DNA from 3 places in the Leclercia adecarboxylata genome. Region 2 is predicted to be linked to each of the others. Evidence: predicted binding sites of a transcription regulator. Region 2 holds the regulator's gene; each other region holds the start of a gene.
What was found. The regulator PurR, encoded in region 2, represses purine synthesis genes. The targets are predictions, from matches to a motif close to CANGCAAACGTTTGCNTG.

Region 1: a site for PurR is predicted at 1,762-1,779, ahead of purL (phosphoribosylformylglycinamidine synthase). Genes of this name have one in related genera too.
Region 3: a site for PurR is predicted at 3,469-3,486, ahead of galS (HTH-type transcriptional regulator GalS). Genes of this name have one in related genera too.

What each region holds. Positions count from the first base shown of each region.
Region 1 covers NZ_CP040889.1:726,307-731,774, forward strand. The annotation lists gene purL (phosphoribosylformylglycinamidine synthase) at 1-1,675, opposite strand, end outside; gene mltF (membrane-bound lytic murein transglycosylase MltF) at 1,944-3,494, shown strand; gene tadA (tRNA adenosine(34) deaminase TadA) at 3,394-3,921, opposite strand; gene yfhb (phosphatidylglycerophosphatase C) at 3,952-4,587, opposite strand; gene FHN83_RS05205 (PTS transporter subunit EIIC) at 4,591-5,468, opposite strand, start outside.
Region 2 covers NZ_CP040889.1:4,147,130-4,152,597, forward strand. The annotation lists gene cfa (cyclopropane fatty acyl phospholipid synthase) at 1-768, opposite strand, end outside; gene punC (purine nucleoside transporter PunC) at 1,049-2,245, opposite strand; gene punR (DNA-binding transcriptional activator PunR) at 2,361-3,284, shown strand; gene purR (HTH-type transcriptional repressor PurR) at 3,290-4,315, opposite strand; gene cydH (cytochrome bd-I accessory subunit CydH) at 4,611-4,700, shown strand; gene FHN83_RS21550 (MFS transporter) at 4,865-5,468, shown strand, end outside.
Region 3 covers NZ_CP040889.1:371,474-376,941, forward strand. The annotation lists gene mglA (galactose/methyl galactoside ABC transporter ATP-binding protein MglA) at 1-976, opposite strand, end outside; gene mglB (galactose/glucose ABC transporter substrate-binding protein MglB) at 1,048-2,046, opposite strand; gene galS (HTH-type transcriptional regulator GalS) at 2,338-3,360, opposite strand; gene yeiB (DUF418 domain-containing protein YeiB) at 3,516-4,673, opposite strand; gene folE (GTP cyclohydrolase I FolE) at 4,691-5,359, opposite strand.

The sequences.
Region 1 (5,468 bases), 1.7 Mb from region 2:
GATCTGGCGCCACGGCCAGCACATAGCGTTCCTGGGATTCGTTACACCAGATCTCCAGCGGGCTCATGCCTGGCTCATCGCTCAGGATGTCGCGAAGGTTGAAGCGTCCGCCGCGGTTGCCGTCGCTGACCAGCTCCGGCATGGCGTTGGACAGACCGCCCGCGCCGACATCGTGGATAAAGAGGATCGGGTTGGCATCACCCAGCTGCCAGCAGCGGTCGATCACCTCCTGGCAACGACGCTCCATCTCAGGGTTGTCACGCTGGACTGAGGCAAAGTCGAGATCCGCGTCAGACTGGCCGGAGGCCATAGAAGAGGCTGCCCCGCCGCCCAGACCGATGTTCATCGCCGGGCCACCCAGCACGATCAGCTTCGCGCCAACAACGATCTCGCCTTTCTGCACGTGATCGGCGCGAATGTTGCCGATCCCACCTGCCAGCATGATCGGCTTATGGTAGCCGCGCAGCTCTTCGCCGTTGTGGCTGTCCACTTTCTCTTCATAGGTACGGAAGTAGCCGTTCAGGGCCGGTCGACCAAATTCGTTGTTGAACGCCGCGCCGCCCAGCGGGCCGTCGGTCATGATGTCCAGCGCGGTAACAATACGCTCTGGCTTGCCGAAATCTTCTTCCCACGGCTGCTCAAAGCCCGGGATACGCAGGTTGGAAACGGAGAAACCGACCAGACCCGCCTTTGGTTTTGCCCCACGACCGGTTGCGCCTTCGTCACGGATTTCACCGCCGGAACCGGTCGCAGCCCCCGGCCACGGCGAGATCGCCGTCGGGTGGTTGTGGGTTTCAACTTTCATCAGGATATGCGCAGGCTCCTGATGGAAGTCATAGCGCCCTGCTTCGCGATCGGCGAAGAAGCGGCCCACCTCGGAACCTTCCATCACCGCAGCGTTGTCTTTGTAAGCCGACAGTACGTGGTCAGGGGTTTTCTCCATGGTGTTCTTGATCATTTTAAACAGCGACTTCGGCTGCTGCTCGCCGTCAATAATCCAGTCGGCGTTGAAGATCTTGTGACGGCAGTGCTCAGAGTTAGCCTGCGCGAACATATAGAGTTCGATGTCGTTCGGGTTGCGGTTCAGCTTAACGAACGCATCCTGCAGGTAGTCAATTTCATCTTCCGCCAGCGCCAGGCCTAAACGCAGGTTGGCGTCAATCAGCGCCTGACGGCCCTGGCCCAGCAGATCCACGCTCTGGACCGGTGCAGGCTGGTGGTGAGAGAAGAGCTGCTCTGCGTCGTCGAGAGAGGCAAACACGCTCTCCATCATGCGGTCGTGCAGCTCGGTTGCCACGACTGACCACTGGGCGTCGGTAAGGCTGGAGGCTTCAACGTAATACGCCACGCCCCGCTCCAGACGGTTAATCTGGCTCAGACCACAGTTATGGGCGATGTCGGTTGCTTTAGAAGACCAGGGGGAGATGGTGCCAGGGCGAGGCGTGACCAGCAGAAGTTTACCGTTCGGGGTATGGCTGCTCAGGCTTGGGCCATACTTCAGCAGGCGTTCCAGTCGGACCATCTCGTCTGCCGACAGAGGCGCGGTCAGGTCAGCAAAATGGACATACTCAGCGTAAATATTGCTTACCGGAAGGTCGGCCGCCTGAAAACGTGCCAGCAGTTTGTTGATACGGAAGGCAGACAGTGCAGGCGAACCACGCAGAATTTCCATCATAAGTCTCTCGTCTTCGAAGCGCCGGAGGCGCTTACAGTGTGCGCAAGGGGGGAAAACGGGCGCCATTATAGTGGATCCTGCGCGCCGACGAAACCGTTTGCGTCGTAATAAAATCGTTGCTGGCATTTAGCAACAAATGTTGCCGCGCCTGCTAATAAGTTGCCAAGTGGCGTAACTTTGCGCAAAATGCCGCGAAATCTTTGGTAATACTTGTTTTAACTGTGGCCAATACTAACCAGAATAATACACAGCATATAGAATCAACTTATTGAAAAAATTAAAGATTAATTACCTGTTCATCGGCATCGTCACCCTGCTGCTGGCAGCGGCCCTCTGGCCATCAATCCCCTGGTTCGGTAAAGCCGAAAATCGCATCGCCGCCATCCAGGCGCGGGGGGAGCTGCGCGTCAGTACCATTGTCTCTCCCCTCACCTACAGTTCGGTAAACGATAAAGTCATTGGACTGGATTACGAACTGGCGCAGCATTTTGCCGACTACCTGGGCGTGAAGCTGAAAGTTACGGTGCGCCAGAACATCAGCCAGCTGTTTGACGACCTTGATAATGGCGATGCCGATCTGCTGGCCGCAGGCCTGGTCTATAACAGCGAGCGCAGCAAAAATTATCAGCCAGGCCCGACCTACTACTCTGTCTCGCAGCAGCTGGTCTATCGCGTGGGCAGCCTGCGCCCGCGCACCCTTGCCGGCCTTACCGCCGATCGGCTTACCGTCGCCCCCGGCCATGTGGTGATTGACGACCTGCGGGCGCTGAAAGAGAAAAAGTACCCTGACCTCAGCTGGAAGGTTGATGAGAAGCTCGGCACCACGGCGCTGCTGGAGCAGGTGACGGACGGGAAACTGCCCTACACCATCGCCGACTCGGTTGCCATCAGCCTGTTCCAGCGCGTTCACCCGGAGCTGGCCGTGGCGCTGGACGTCACCGACGAGCAGCCCGTCACCTGGTTCAGTCCCCTTGACGCCGACCAGACGCTCTCCGCCGCCATGCTCGATTTCTATAACGGGATGAATGAAGACGGCACCCTGGCGCGTCTGGAAGAGAAGTACCTCGGGCACGGCGACGATTTCGACTATGTCGATACCCGCAGCTTCCTGCGGGCGGTGGATAACGTCCTGCCGGAGCTGAAACCGCTGTTTGAGAAGTACGCCCAGGAGATTGACTGGCGTCTGCTGGCCGCGATTTCGTATCAGGAGTCTCACTGGGATGCGCAGGCCACCTCGCCAACCGGCGTGCGCGGCCTGATGATGCTGACCAAAAACACCGCCCAGAGCCTGGGCCTCACCGACCGTACCGACGCCGAGCAGAGCATCAGCGGCGGCGCGCGTTACCTGCAGGATATGATGGCGAAAGTGCCGGAGACGGTGCCGGAGGAGGAGCGGATCTGGTTTGCGCTGGCGGCCTATAACATGGGCTATGCCCATATGATCGACGCCCGCGCCCTGACCGCGAAAACCAAAGGTAATCCGGACAGCTGGTCAGACGTAAAGCAGCGCCTGCCGCTGCTGAGCCAGAAGCCGTATTACAACAAGTTAACCTATGGCTATGCGCGCGGCCACGAGGCGTACGCCTACGTGGAGAATATCCGCAAATACCAGATAAGCCTGGTGGGGTATCTGATGGAGAAAGAGAAAGAGGCGCTGACGGAGCAGCAGCTGGCGCAGGCCTATCCGGTGGTGTCACCGGATGAGCTTACTCACCCGATTACTTCGATTCTGCCTTTTGCTGCTTTTTCTGCTGACGCCGCATTCGAAAGAAGTCACTTAGCAACGCCGAACACGCTGGTGCCAGTACCCCTCCAATAATGTTGACCTGATGATTCATGCCGGGGTGGCTGAGCACGTCCAGCAGCGAACCTGCCGCGCCGGTTTTTTCATCCCGCGCGCCATACACCACCGTGCCGATCCGGCTGTGGATCATCGCCCCGGAGCACATAACGCAGGGTTCGAGGGTGACATACAGGGTGGTATCCAGCAGGCGGTAGTTTTGCAGCACCAGCCCGCCCTGGCGTAAGGCCATAATTTCGGCATGCGCGGTAGGGTCATGGCGACCAATCGGGCGATTCCAGCCTTCGCCAATCACCTGATTGTTGTGTACCAGTACGGCACCAACCGGGACTTCGCCTTCATCCCAGGCACGTTGGGCAAGCTGGAGCGCGTGGCGCATCCAGTATTCATGATTAAGTTCGGGGTCGGACAACGCAGCATACTCCAGTCTGAAAAGCGGGCGCATTATACACACCCGCTATGCATAATCACACAATCATTCCAGTTGCTGCAGTTCGCCCAGCGGCGTGACGCGCCAGCGGTGCTGGCAGAAGTAGAGCAGCGGGTTATCCTGTTTGCTGTCGCTGTAGCCGCTGTAGAGCCGCAGCGGGGTGCCGATTTTTTTCTCCAGCTGCACCACCTTCTCGTGGCCGAGGCAGCGCATGGTCAGCACCCAGCCGCCGTAAGCGCGGCCAATCTGGGTGGCGATCAGATTGACGCGCGGCAGCCAGGGGGTATCAAAATAGACCTGTTCCACCAGCGACTGCGGCGAGCCGGTGATCAGCCAGATATCGGCGTCGTTGGCGTCCAGGTAGTTTGTCAGCCGATCCTGCACCACCGGAAAGGCGGTGACGTGCTCGCGAAACCAGCTGACAAACTCTTTCTCCAGCTGTTTGAGCCGGGCTTCGCTGTGGCCGAAGGTGCAGCCCCACAGCAGCAGGCTCATCGGCCAGCGGGCGGCGCGCCCTTTCACCAGCAGCACGCAGCCCACAATGGGTAGCAAGGGCAATACGAGCAGGGCATTCAGGGGCTGTCGGCGCAGTAAATAGCGCATAAAGGTACCGAACATATCCTGCTGATGCAGCGTTCCGTCCAGATCAAAAAAGACAACGCGACGCTCGTTATTTGCCAAACCTTACTCCTCTGGATCGTTAAACCCTAACAGCCAGGTAAACAGGAACCCGGCGATCACCGCTACCAGATAGCCTAACAGATAGAGCATGACTTTTCCGGTCACGATGGTTAATGCCAGCGGTAAACCGGAAATGCCAAAGGTAATCACGGTGGCGACTTTCCAGTAACCGATCAGCGCCCCGCCAACCGCGCCGCCCAGACAGGCACCGATAAAGGGCTTGCCCAGCGGCAGGGTGACGCCGAAAATCAGCGGCTCGCCAATGCCCAGCAGACCAACCGGCAGCGCCCCTTTGATCACCTTTTTCAGGCGTTCATTGCGGGTTTTCATCAGCACCGCAATCGCCGCGCCGATCTGCCCGACCCCGGCCATCGCCAGAATAGGCAGCAGGGCGTTGTAGCCGTGGGCCTGCACCAGCTCAACGTGGATCGGCACCAGCCCCTGATGTAAACCGGTCAGCACCAGCGGCAGGAAGGTACCGGACAGCACCGCGCCCACCAGGAAACCACCGCGATCGATAGCCCAGGAGGCACCGTGAGCGATGGATTCTGAGATCCAGCCACCCAGCGGCTGCAGGACAATAATTGCAATGCTGCCGGTGATAAGGGTCGTCAGCAGCGGGTTGAGGATCAGCTCCAGCGAGCCCGGCAGGGCGTTGCGCAGCTTTTTCTCGATCCAGCACATCAGCACCACCACCAGCAGCACGGCGATCACCCCGCCCCGTCCCGGCTGCAGCGCTTCACCAAACAGGGTGATCTGCGCCAGTTGCGGGCTGGAGAGAATGCCGGCCATCACCCCGCCTAACGCCTGCGAGCCGCCAAACACTTTGGCGGTATTAACCCCGACCAGAATGTTCATGATGGCGAAGACCGCACTGCCGA
Region 2 (5,468 bases):
GTTGCGATCCACCACCTCAAAGTAGGTCGGGTAGTTTTTCGGCCCCACGTGTTCGAACATCCCCACCGAGACAATGCGATCGAACTGGTCGTTGAGATCCCGGTAATCCTGCAACAGAATAGCGACATCCAGACTGGCGCAGCGCGCCTGCGCCATGCGCTGCTGTTCCGCTGAAATGGTAACGCCCACCACGCTGACGCCATAGTGCCGTGCCATAAACTCCGCCAGACCACCCCAGCCGCAGCCGATATCCAGTACCCTCATGCCGGGTTCCAGCTGCAGTTTTTCGCAGATAAGGCGCAGTTTATCCTGCTGCGCCTGCTCAAGGCTGGTCGCCTGTTTCCAGTAACCGCAGGAGTACTGCATGGCCGGGTCGAGCATGCGGCTGAACAGATCGTTGCCGAGATCGTAATGCTCTTTGCCGACAATCCAGGCGCGCTTTTTACTTTGCAGATTGAACAGGCGGGCAGCGGCAATACGCAGGGTATCCTTCAGGTGGTTGGGCAGTTGCTGCTCCAGGCCCGCCCGCAGGACGTTATTGAAAAAAATATCGAGGCGCTCGCACTCCCACCAGCCGTCCATATAGCTTTCGCCAAGGCCAAGCGACCCTTCCTGCAGGACGCGTTTAAAAAAGTCGGGGTGTTTGACCTGCAAATCGAAGGATGCCGGGCCGTTGATGGTGATCCCTGCACGGCTCAGCATTTCATTGATTATCCGGTACCAGTTATCTTTGCGAACGCTGACTTCTTCCAGACACGATGAACTCATAGCTTCTCCACCACATGATGTGATCAGAACCCTTAAACAGCGTAGCCGCTCTTTATGGTTTGTGAGAAATCTCACGGTGTGACCCGCGAGGCTAATATCCGACGTAGAACAGAGGAAGGGAGATAACCCTTGCCGAAAGGCCATCCATGCTAAAACGGGAGCACTCCGGCTCCCGTTAATACTTAATAATTTTCGTATTTATCAGAATGCGCTAATAAGTATAGGCCTGATAAATGGGTGCTTCAACAGAAAATCGTTAGCACCCTAATCAGTTACGCCATCAGGCGCGAGAGGACTCCGCCTGCATCTCGTCATGCTGCTGGCGGGCAGGGAGGTACTGCATCCGGTAGCCCAGCGCGGCCAGTATCACGGTGGCGACCATCACGCTGGTGGTGGTCAGCAGCGGGGTGGCAATCAGCCATGAGACCAGCAGGCTGGCAAGGAAGCAGAGGCCCAGCTGCAGGGTGTTCTGCAACGCGGCCGCGCTGCCGGTGGCCTGCGGGAAGGGACGCAGCGCCTGCGCGACGACGATAGGGTAGATCGCGCCGTTCGCCACCGCCATCAGGCAGAAGGGTATCAGCAGCTCCGCCAGGCTCACGCCCGGAATAAACCCTACCGCCCAGGTGCCTATCACGCTGAGCGCAAACAGGCCCAGCAGCCACGGCAGCATCTGGTGACCCTGCCATTTTTGCAGCGCAGCGCGACAGCCGTAGCCACCAATCAGGAAGGCGATGGTCTGCGGCACGTAGCTCAGGCCGATCGCTGCCGGGCTGTAGCCCATCTCGCTGAGGATAAACGGCGAGCCGGTCAGCCAGGCGAAGAAGCTGGCGGAACAGGCGGCGTAGATCAGCACGTTACCGCGATAAACACGCGAGCGGAGCAGGGTGAAGAAGGTGACGCGGGACTCAGGCCGATCCGCTTTTGCCGCGACCGGTTTCAGGAAAAAGGCCGGGATCATCAGCACCAGGGTGATGGCAAACAGCACGGCAAAAATGGCCTGCCAGCTGAAATGGGCGAGGATCCAGCTGCCGAGCAGCGGTGCCAGGGCCGGTGACAGCCCCACCAGCGGCATGATGGTGGCGAAAATCCGGTTGGTCCGCGTCGCCGGGTAGTAGTCCGTCACCAGCGCCTGCCAGGTGACCGCCGCCGCGCAGACGCCTACCGCCTGGATAAAGCGCAGCACCAGCAGCCAGGTGGCATCGCGTACCCACAGCATGCCCAGACAGCCCAGCGCGAAGATGGCTAAACCGGTCAGCAGAACCGGCTTACGCCCGAAGCGGTCGGACATCGGTCCCCACAGCAGCTGCGCGAAAGCAAAGCCCGCAAGGAAGAGGCTCAGGCTGGCGCTGATGGCGGCCGCCGGGGTTTGCAGATCTTCCTGCATGATCGAGAAGGCAGGCAGATACATATCGGTGGCGAGGAAGCCCAGTACGCTCAGGCCGCCAAGCCAGACTAAAAATCCTTTCCTGGGTTGCATTGTTTTATTGTCCTTATGGGTGCAGGTTTAGGTAGCCGCTGAGTGTAGGCAGTGCAATCCCGCTTGTGAAACGCTAATATTTGGCGGTTGCATTCAAATTTTTTGCAGGCAGAAAATGTGGTCTGAATATTCCCTTGAAGTGGTGGACGCCGTGGCGCGTAACGGCAGTTTCAGCGGCGCGGCCCAGGAGCTGCACCGCGTTCCCTCGGCGATCAGCTATACGGTGCGTCAGCTTGAGGAGTGGCTGGCGGTGCCGCTGTTTGAACGGCGCCATCGCGACGTGGAGCTCACCCCGGCCGGCATGTGGTTTCTGAAGGAGGGGCGCTCTGTTATCAAAAAAATGCAGATCACCCGCGAACAGTGCCAGCAGATCGCCAACGGCTGGCGCGGGCACATCTCCATTGCGGTGGACAACATCGTTCGCCCCGAGCGCACCCGCCAGATGATTGTCGATTTTTACCGTCACTTCTCTGACGTCGAGCTGCGGGTCTCCCAGGAGGTCTTTAACGGCGTGTGGGATGCGCTGGCGGACGGCAGGGTGGAGATGGCCATCGGCGCGACCCAGGCGATCCCGGTGGGGGGACGCTACGCTTTTCGCGATATGGGCATGCTGAGCTGGATCTGCGTGGTGGCGAGCCATCATCCGCTGGCCGCGCTTCCCGACCCGCTCAGCGATGATACCCTGCGCAACTGGCCGTCGCTGGTGCGGGAAGACACCTCCCGCTCGCTGCCAAAACGCATCACCTGGCTGCTGGACAACCAGCGGCGGATCGTCACCCCGGACTGGGAGTCGGCGGCAACCTGCCTCTCGGCCGGACTGTGCGTGGGGATGGTGCCGGTGCATTTTGCCCGCCCGTGGATCGACAGCGGCAAATGGGTGGAACTGACGCTGGAGAACCCGTTCCCGGATGCGGCCTGCTGCCTGACCTGGCAACAAAACGATATGTCACCGGCGCTGGCGTGGCTGCTGGATTATCTGGGGGACAGTGAAACGATGAACAGGGAGTGGCTGCGGGAGCCAGAGGTGCTGGCTCCCTGAGGGGATCAACGGCGGTAGTCGCGGAACGGGCCATCGGCGACGGAGCGGCGTTCGATCAAACGCGGATGCACTTCAATGGACTGCGACTCTTCGCGCTTGTTGACGATACGGTCGAGCAGCATGTTGAAGGCCGTCTCCCCCAGCGAATCTTTTGGCTGGTGGATAGTGGTCAGCGCCGGGGTGAAGAACCGGGCGTTGCGCACGTTATCATAGCCGATCAGCGAAACGTCCTGCGGCACGCGCAGACCCATTTCATCGGCGGCGCACAGGGCGCCCATCGCCATAATGTCGCCGCCGCAGAAAATAGCGGTCGGACGCGGGCTCTGGGAGAGGATCTGCTGCATGGCGCGATAGCCGGACTCTGGCTCAAAGTCGCCCTGCACGATCCAGTTTTCCGGCACCGTGATTAACGCTTCTTCCATCGCTTTCATAAAACCGGCCAGACGCCCGGCACCGGTATTGCGCTCCAGCGCCCCCGGAATAACGCCGATGTCGCGGTGACCGCGTTCAATCAGATAACGTCCGGCCATATAGCCGCCTTCAAAGGCGTTATCGATCACCGAGTCGGTGAAGTCGGCTTTCGCTTCGCCCCAGTCCATCACCACCATCGGAATATTGCGATACTCTTCCAGCATCGTCAGCAGGGGCTCCGGATATTCGGAGCACATCACCAGCAGGCCGTCGACACGCTTTTGCGCCATCATTGACAGGTAGGCCCGCTGCTTCTCGAGGCTGTTCCAGGCGTTGCCGAGGATCAGGGTATAGCCTTTCTGGAAGCAGTTTTTCTCTACCGCTTCAATAATTTCTGCGAAGTAGGGGGCTTCGCTGCTGGTCGCCAGCAGGCCGATCGATTTGGTGTGATTCACCTTCAGACTGCGGGCCACGGCGCTGGGAGAGTAGTGCAGCTCTTTGATCGCTGCCCAGACGTTGTTACGCGTCTCTTCCGCCACAAAGCGGGTTTTGTTAATAACATGTGATACGGTTGTAGTGGAAACGTTTGCGCGTTTCGCTACGTCTTTAATTGTTGCCATCAGATGTCACTCCAGACCATATCTAAGCTCCTGAAAAACCAATAGGTAAACGTTTGCCTTCACTCGCCCTAATTGCGCAATTTGAATTGCGGTACGCCGGGAAAACGACACAGGACGTCAGGAGGGGGTCAATGGCCGGTACGCTAATAAATTTAGCGTGGAATTTTGTCTGATCTTGACCAAAAGGGGAAGAGTAAAAATGGATATCAACCTAATTCCCGCAAGATTTTTACCCTGAACTGTGCAAAAATGAGCAAGCTCACTCTTCATGGGGTGATTAAAAGGAGAAAAATTGATGAGTACCGATCTTAAGTTTTCGCTGGTTACCACCATTATTGTTCTGGGTCTGATCGTAGCAAGCGGTCTGACTGCTGCGCTGCACTGATCCTCGCGAGGGAGTCACCGCTCCCTCGTCTCCCTTCCTTTATTGTTACGCTCCCTGCAAAAATCTTTTGCCAAATTGTTAACTTCTCATTTTTTGTGATTGATGTCATGCTTTCGCCTTCATTGTTCTGTGTCGCCTGACGACACGGTGTCTGGAGTTGAAGTATGAGAATCAATTTTCCGCTGCTGGCCCTGGCCATTGGTGCGTTTGGTATCGGCACCACCGAGTTTTCCCCGATGGGGCTGTTACCGGTGATTGCCCGGGGTGTGGATGTTTCTATTCCCGCGGCAGGCATGCTGATCAGCGCCTACGCCATCGGCGTGATGGTGGGGGCGCCGCTGATGACCCTGCTGCTGTCGCACCGCGGTCGCCGTAACGCGCTGATCTTCCTGATGGCGATCTTTACCGTCGGTAACGTTCTCTCGGCGCTCTCCCCGGATTACACCACCCTGCTGCTGTCGCGCATTCTGACCAGCCTCAACCACGGCGCCTTCTTTGGCCTCGGGTCTGTGGTGGCCGCAAGCGTGGTGCCGAAGCACAAACAGGCCAGCGCCGTGGCAACCATGTTTATGGGGCTGACCATCGCCAACATCGGCGGCGTCCCTGCCGCGACCTGGATGGGCGAAGCGATCGGCTGGCGCATGTCATTCCTCGCAACCGCGCTGCTCGGCGTGGTCTCGATGATCGCACTGTTCTTCTCTCTGCCAGCGGGCGGGGCGGGCGAAAAGCCGGAAGTGCGCAAAGAGCTGGCGGTGCTGATGCGCCCGC
Region 3 (5,468 bases), 1.3 Mb from region 2:
TTTTCCCGTGCAGGGTGATGGTCCCGCCCGATTTCTCGCGAATACCAAACAGCGTTTCGACGATATCGGTACGCTTGGCGCCCACCAGACCGGCAATCCCGAGGATCTCCCCTTTATGCAGATCGAAGGAGATATCGCGGATTGAAGGCTGGCGCAACGACGTGAGGTTGCGGACTTCCAGAATCACTTCGCCCGGCTTGTTCTCTTTGTTCGGGAAACGCTGGTTCAGGGAGCGGCCAACCATCATGGCGATGATCTTGTCCATGTCCAGCCCTTCCAGCGGCTGGGTGGCAATCCACTGGCCGTCGCGCAGGACCGTGATCTCATCGCACAGCTGGAAGATCTCTTCCATTTTGTGGGAGATATAAACGATGCCGCAACCGCGATCTTTCAGCTTACGGATAATGGTGAACAGATGGTTCACCTCTTTCTCCGTTAACGAAGAGGTTGGCTCATCCATAATAACGATTTTGGCGTTATAGGAGAAAGCCTTGGCGATTTCGATCATCTGCATCTGTGAAACAGATAAGGTACCGACGCGCGCGCGCGGATCGATATCAATATCCAGTTCATCAAAAATAGCTTTGGTGTCGCGATACATTTTGTCCTGATCGACAAATACGCCTTTGGTCGGATAACGACCCAGCCACATATTGTCCATAACAGAACGCTGAAGTACCAGGTTAAGCTCCTGGTGAACCATCGAAATACCGTTTTCCAGTGCCTCTTTGGCGGAATGGAAATCGATCTCTTTCCCCTGAAAAAGAATGCTGCCAGAATCTTTTTGATAGATCCCAAATAAGCATTTCAATAACGTTGATTTACCCGCACCGTTCTCCCCCATTAATGCATGAATGGAGTGAGGCCGTACTTTTAAATTAACATTATCCAGTGCTTTAACACCGGGAAAAGACTTGTTGATACCGCTCATTTCCAACAAGAATCCACCGGACGACTGAGTCGTTGTGCTGACCATAATTATACCTTCTCGGCCTCGCGTCGCGTGATAAAAGGGCGCAGAAACTGCGCCCAGTGGAATGCAATAACTTATTTACCGGTGAACTGCGCCAGGTTTTCCTGATCTACGCCAACGTACGGTACGCGAACAACTTTATTCTCGATTTTCCAGTTAGTACCGTCAGCAGCGCCTTTGCCTTCTGCCAGGTTTTTCGCCAGATCGAAGGTGGCTTTCGCCTGGTTGTTAGCATCGTTCAGCACGGTACCGGCCATTGCGCCAGATTTAACCAGAGCCAGCGCTTCAGGCAGGGCATCCACACCAAATACCGGGATAGAAGATTTGTTATGTGCTTTCAGTGCTTCTACCGCACCCATTGCCATCGCATCGTTGTTTGCGATAACCACTTCAATTTTGTTAGCGTTAGGACCGGACAGCCATGCGTCCATCTTGTCTTTCGCCTGAGCGGTATCCCACATTGCGGTATCTAATGCCAGCTGCTGGGTTTTCAGACCCTTCTCGTTCAGCTCTTTGATAACGTAGGTGGTACGTGCTTCAGCGTCCGGGTGGCCCGGTTCGCCTTTCAGCAGTACGAACTGAACCTGACCATCTTTGTTCAGATCCCAGTTCGGGTTAGCCGCCCAGTGTTTAGCAATCAGGTCGCCCTGAATAATGCCGGATTCTTTGGAGTCGGTACCGACGTAGAACGCTTTGTCGTAGCTATCCAGCGCTTTACGGGAAGGTTCTTTGTTGAAGAATACCACAGGCACGTTCTGACCACGTGCTTTCTCGATAACGGTACCTGCAGCAGCCGGGTCAACCAGGTTGATTGCCAGTGCTTTCACGCCTTTCGCCAGCAGAACGTCGATCTGGTCGTTCTGTTTGGACTGGTCATTCTGGGAGTCATTCATCAGCAGCTGAACGTCTGGCGCACCTTTGCCTTCTTTCTCGATTGCCTTACGCACAACAGACATAAAGTTGTCGTCATACTTATAGATAGTCACACCAATACGGCTATCTGCAGCGTGCGCGGCGGCACCGAAAAACATGCTTGCCATAAGAGCAGACAGAGTCAACACCTTCTTATTCATGATATCTCCGATTTTTATGCAGGGTAGTTCGTGTGAATAAGGCTCGGCGGGCACATGTTAAAGAAACGTTGCTGCCGGCCGAAGTCCACTTATAAAATTTCTATCTTCCTTGGTCGGTAACGCTCCAGAATGCGTTTTTTTGGTTGTTTAACGTACCTTGGCTATAGTCAAAGTGATTAATCACCGTTACATAGCGTTTCAGTTGCTAAAACGCTGACATCATAGACAGCGCATTGTTAAGTTACTGTGAATTTACTCACAAATTGAAAACGGTTACATCACGACGAATTATTAGTTAGTGATCGGCACCACAATTTGCCGTATGGCAACCGAGTGGCGACGCACTAAAGTCGGCATGAAACAGTGTGTTGCATTGATATCCAGCTTGCCGGCAGCCCCCTGTAACGCCAGCTCCGTGGCCAGGCGCGCCATAGAGGCGATCGGGTAGCGAACCGTCGTCAGCTGAGGGTCCGTGTAACGGGCAATCGGGATATCATCGAAACCAATCAATGACAGATGCTGTGGCACCGCAATGCCGTTATCTTTCAGCGCGGTGAGCGCCCCCGCGGCCATACTGTCGTTATAGGCAAAGACGGCGGTCAGCTGCAGGTTACGCCCGAGCAGTTCCACCATCGCCGCTTCCCCGCCCTGCATGTCCGGCGCGCCGGTACCGATCCAGCTTTCCGATGCCGTAATGCCCTGTTCCAGCATGGCTTTCTGCCAGCCTTCCCGGCGCATGTCGTCATCCTCAATGCGGTGGCTGGAGGCCAGATAGCCGATGCGCTGATGGCCGTTGTTCATCAGCATCCGCGTCGCCATCATCGCGCCGCTGACGTTATCAAGGCAGACGCAGCGATGGGCGTAGCCAGGGACGATTCGGTTAATCAGTACCATGCCGGGGATCTGCTCCATCAGCGCGGAAAGCTCTTCATCGCTTAACGCTTTTGAGTGCACAATCAGGGCGTTACAGCGCTGGCGAATCAACACCTCAATGGCGTTACGCTCTTTTTCCGCCTCGTGATAGCTGTTGCCGATCAGCACGTATTTATTGTGCTCCTGGGCGACCATATCCACGGCTTTCACCAGCGCGCCAAAGAATGCATCCGACACATCCATCACCACTACGCCGATGGTGTCGCTGACCTGCGTTGCCAGCGCCTGGGCGTTCGCGTTTGGCCGGTAGCCCAGCGCCGTGACGGCTTTCATCACGCACTCCCGTGTCTCCGGACTGACCAGCGCGCTATTGTTAAGAACCCGGGAAACGGTGGCGACAGAAACGCCCGCCTGACGCGCGACGTCACGAATGGTGATCATATTCACCACCCTTATTTAGATTGCAGCAACTCACAGACACCCCCTGTGTTTAGCAAGGTGACTATTCTGGCAGCGAGAAGAGGAGGACTACGTGAAGAAGGTCACAAGGATGAAAACGGTTACATCCGTTTTGTTAATGATTGTGATCCAGATCGTTATCCGGATGTATTACTTGATGAAACCCCTGACGCACGTGCTGTCAATTGTCGCCACAGCCACTCCAGCGGCCCCTGACGGAAATGACGCAGCCAGAGAACCGAGAAACTAATATTCACCAGCCAGATGGGCAGAACAAAGCCGAGCAGCTGCAGGCGATCGAATTTCATAAATAAGCCGAGGTGATAGAACAGCGTGGTGCAGATCAGCGTCTGTAAAATATAGTTGCTCAGCGCCATGCGACCGACGCAGGCCACCGCCCCCACCAGCCTGAAACGGCAGAGCTGCGGCCAGTAACCGTACATCAGCGCGGCATAGCCAATGGTCTGGAACGGGGCGCTCAGCTCGCGCGGCGCCTGCAGCAGGAAGGCGCACCAGCGATAATCCCAGCCCACAGACCACTGGGCGATCACCGCCGGAAGGTTGATAGCCAGCCCCACCAGCACCAGCCACATCCCGGTACGCCGGTAATGGCGCTGGCTGAACTCGCCCTTCAGCCAGCCGGTTCGCATCAGCGCAGCGCCGATCAGCATCATGCCTGCCAGCTGCCAGCCATACTGCGCCCCGAGGGCCAGCAGCGTATTTCCGATCATATCCGCCCGGTTGCTGATGGCCTCCATACCGCCGCCCACCTTCCAGTACTGCTCATACTGCAGATTGGCCGCATCCGGCACCCAGGAGCGATTGGTCGAGCCGCCGGAGATAACGCCCAGCAGCAGCAAAATGGCCACGCCGATAAGGAACAGCACAACGCCGGTATTGAAGAGATTTTTGACATCATGGGCGTCGCGGATGATGCGCCAGCAGATCAGCCCCACCAGTCCGTAGGCCAGCAGAATGTCGCCATCCCAGAACAGCAGCCCATGAATAAAGCCAAACAGCACCAGCAGGGAGAGCCGGGCCTGGATCCAGCGTTTACCACGTTTCAGTAATAGCTGAAGGCCTGCCCCGAACAGTAGCGCAAACAGGGTGAGGAATTTGACCTGAGCGAAGAGATCCAGCATAGCCCATGTCCAGGCGTCGCTGAGGGTGATATCGCCATACCAGGCGGGATTGAGGTAAGCGGCTTTCGGCAAACCGAAGCCGCTTATATTCAGCAGCAGGATACCCAGAATAGCGACGCCACGAACGAAATCCAGCGTGACATTTCTTTCCATGTACCCTGCCCTGACGATCAGTTGTGGTGACGTACGGCGCGCAGGAACTCCTGGCGGGTATTCTGGCTCGATTTGAACAGACCGCCCAGCGAGGTGGTGGTGGTGGCGCTGGTCGCATCACGAATACCGCGCGCTTTCACGCAGTAATGCACCGCATCAATCGATACCGCCACGTTGTTAGTGCCAAGCAGCGTTTGCAGCGCGATAAGGATCTGCTGGGTTAAACGCTCCTGCACCTGCGGACGCTGAGCAAAGAACTGCACGATACGGTTAATCTTCGACAGACCAATCACCGCATCTTTCGGGATGTAGGCCACGGTCGCTTTACCGTCGATAGTCACGAAATGGTGTTCACAGGTGCTGGTCAGGGTGATATCACGCACGGTCACCATCTCATCGACCTTCATCTTGTTTTCGATGACGGTGATTTTCGGGAAGTTAGCGTAATCCAGCCCGGAGAAAATCTCATCGACATACATTTTGGCGATGCGACGCGGGGTCTCCATCAGACTGTCATCACTCAAATCGAGATTGAGCAGCTGCATGATTTCGGTCATGTGTCCGGAAATAAGACGTTTACGCGTTTCGTTGTCCAGATCCTGAACCGGTGGACGCAGCGGGGTTTCGAGACCGTGTGCGACCAGCGCTTCGTGGACGAGTGCTGCTTCTTTACTCATTGATGACATTCTTTTCTCCTGCAGGTGCGGTGCTCTTCTGCCCTCCGTGGGGCAAAATGTGCACTCATTGTGCGTGAGGCGGCGAGCATAATCCAGTATTCACCGCGATAATTATTCC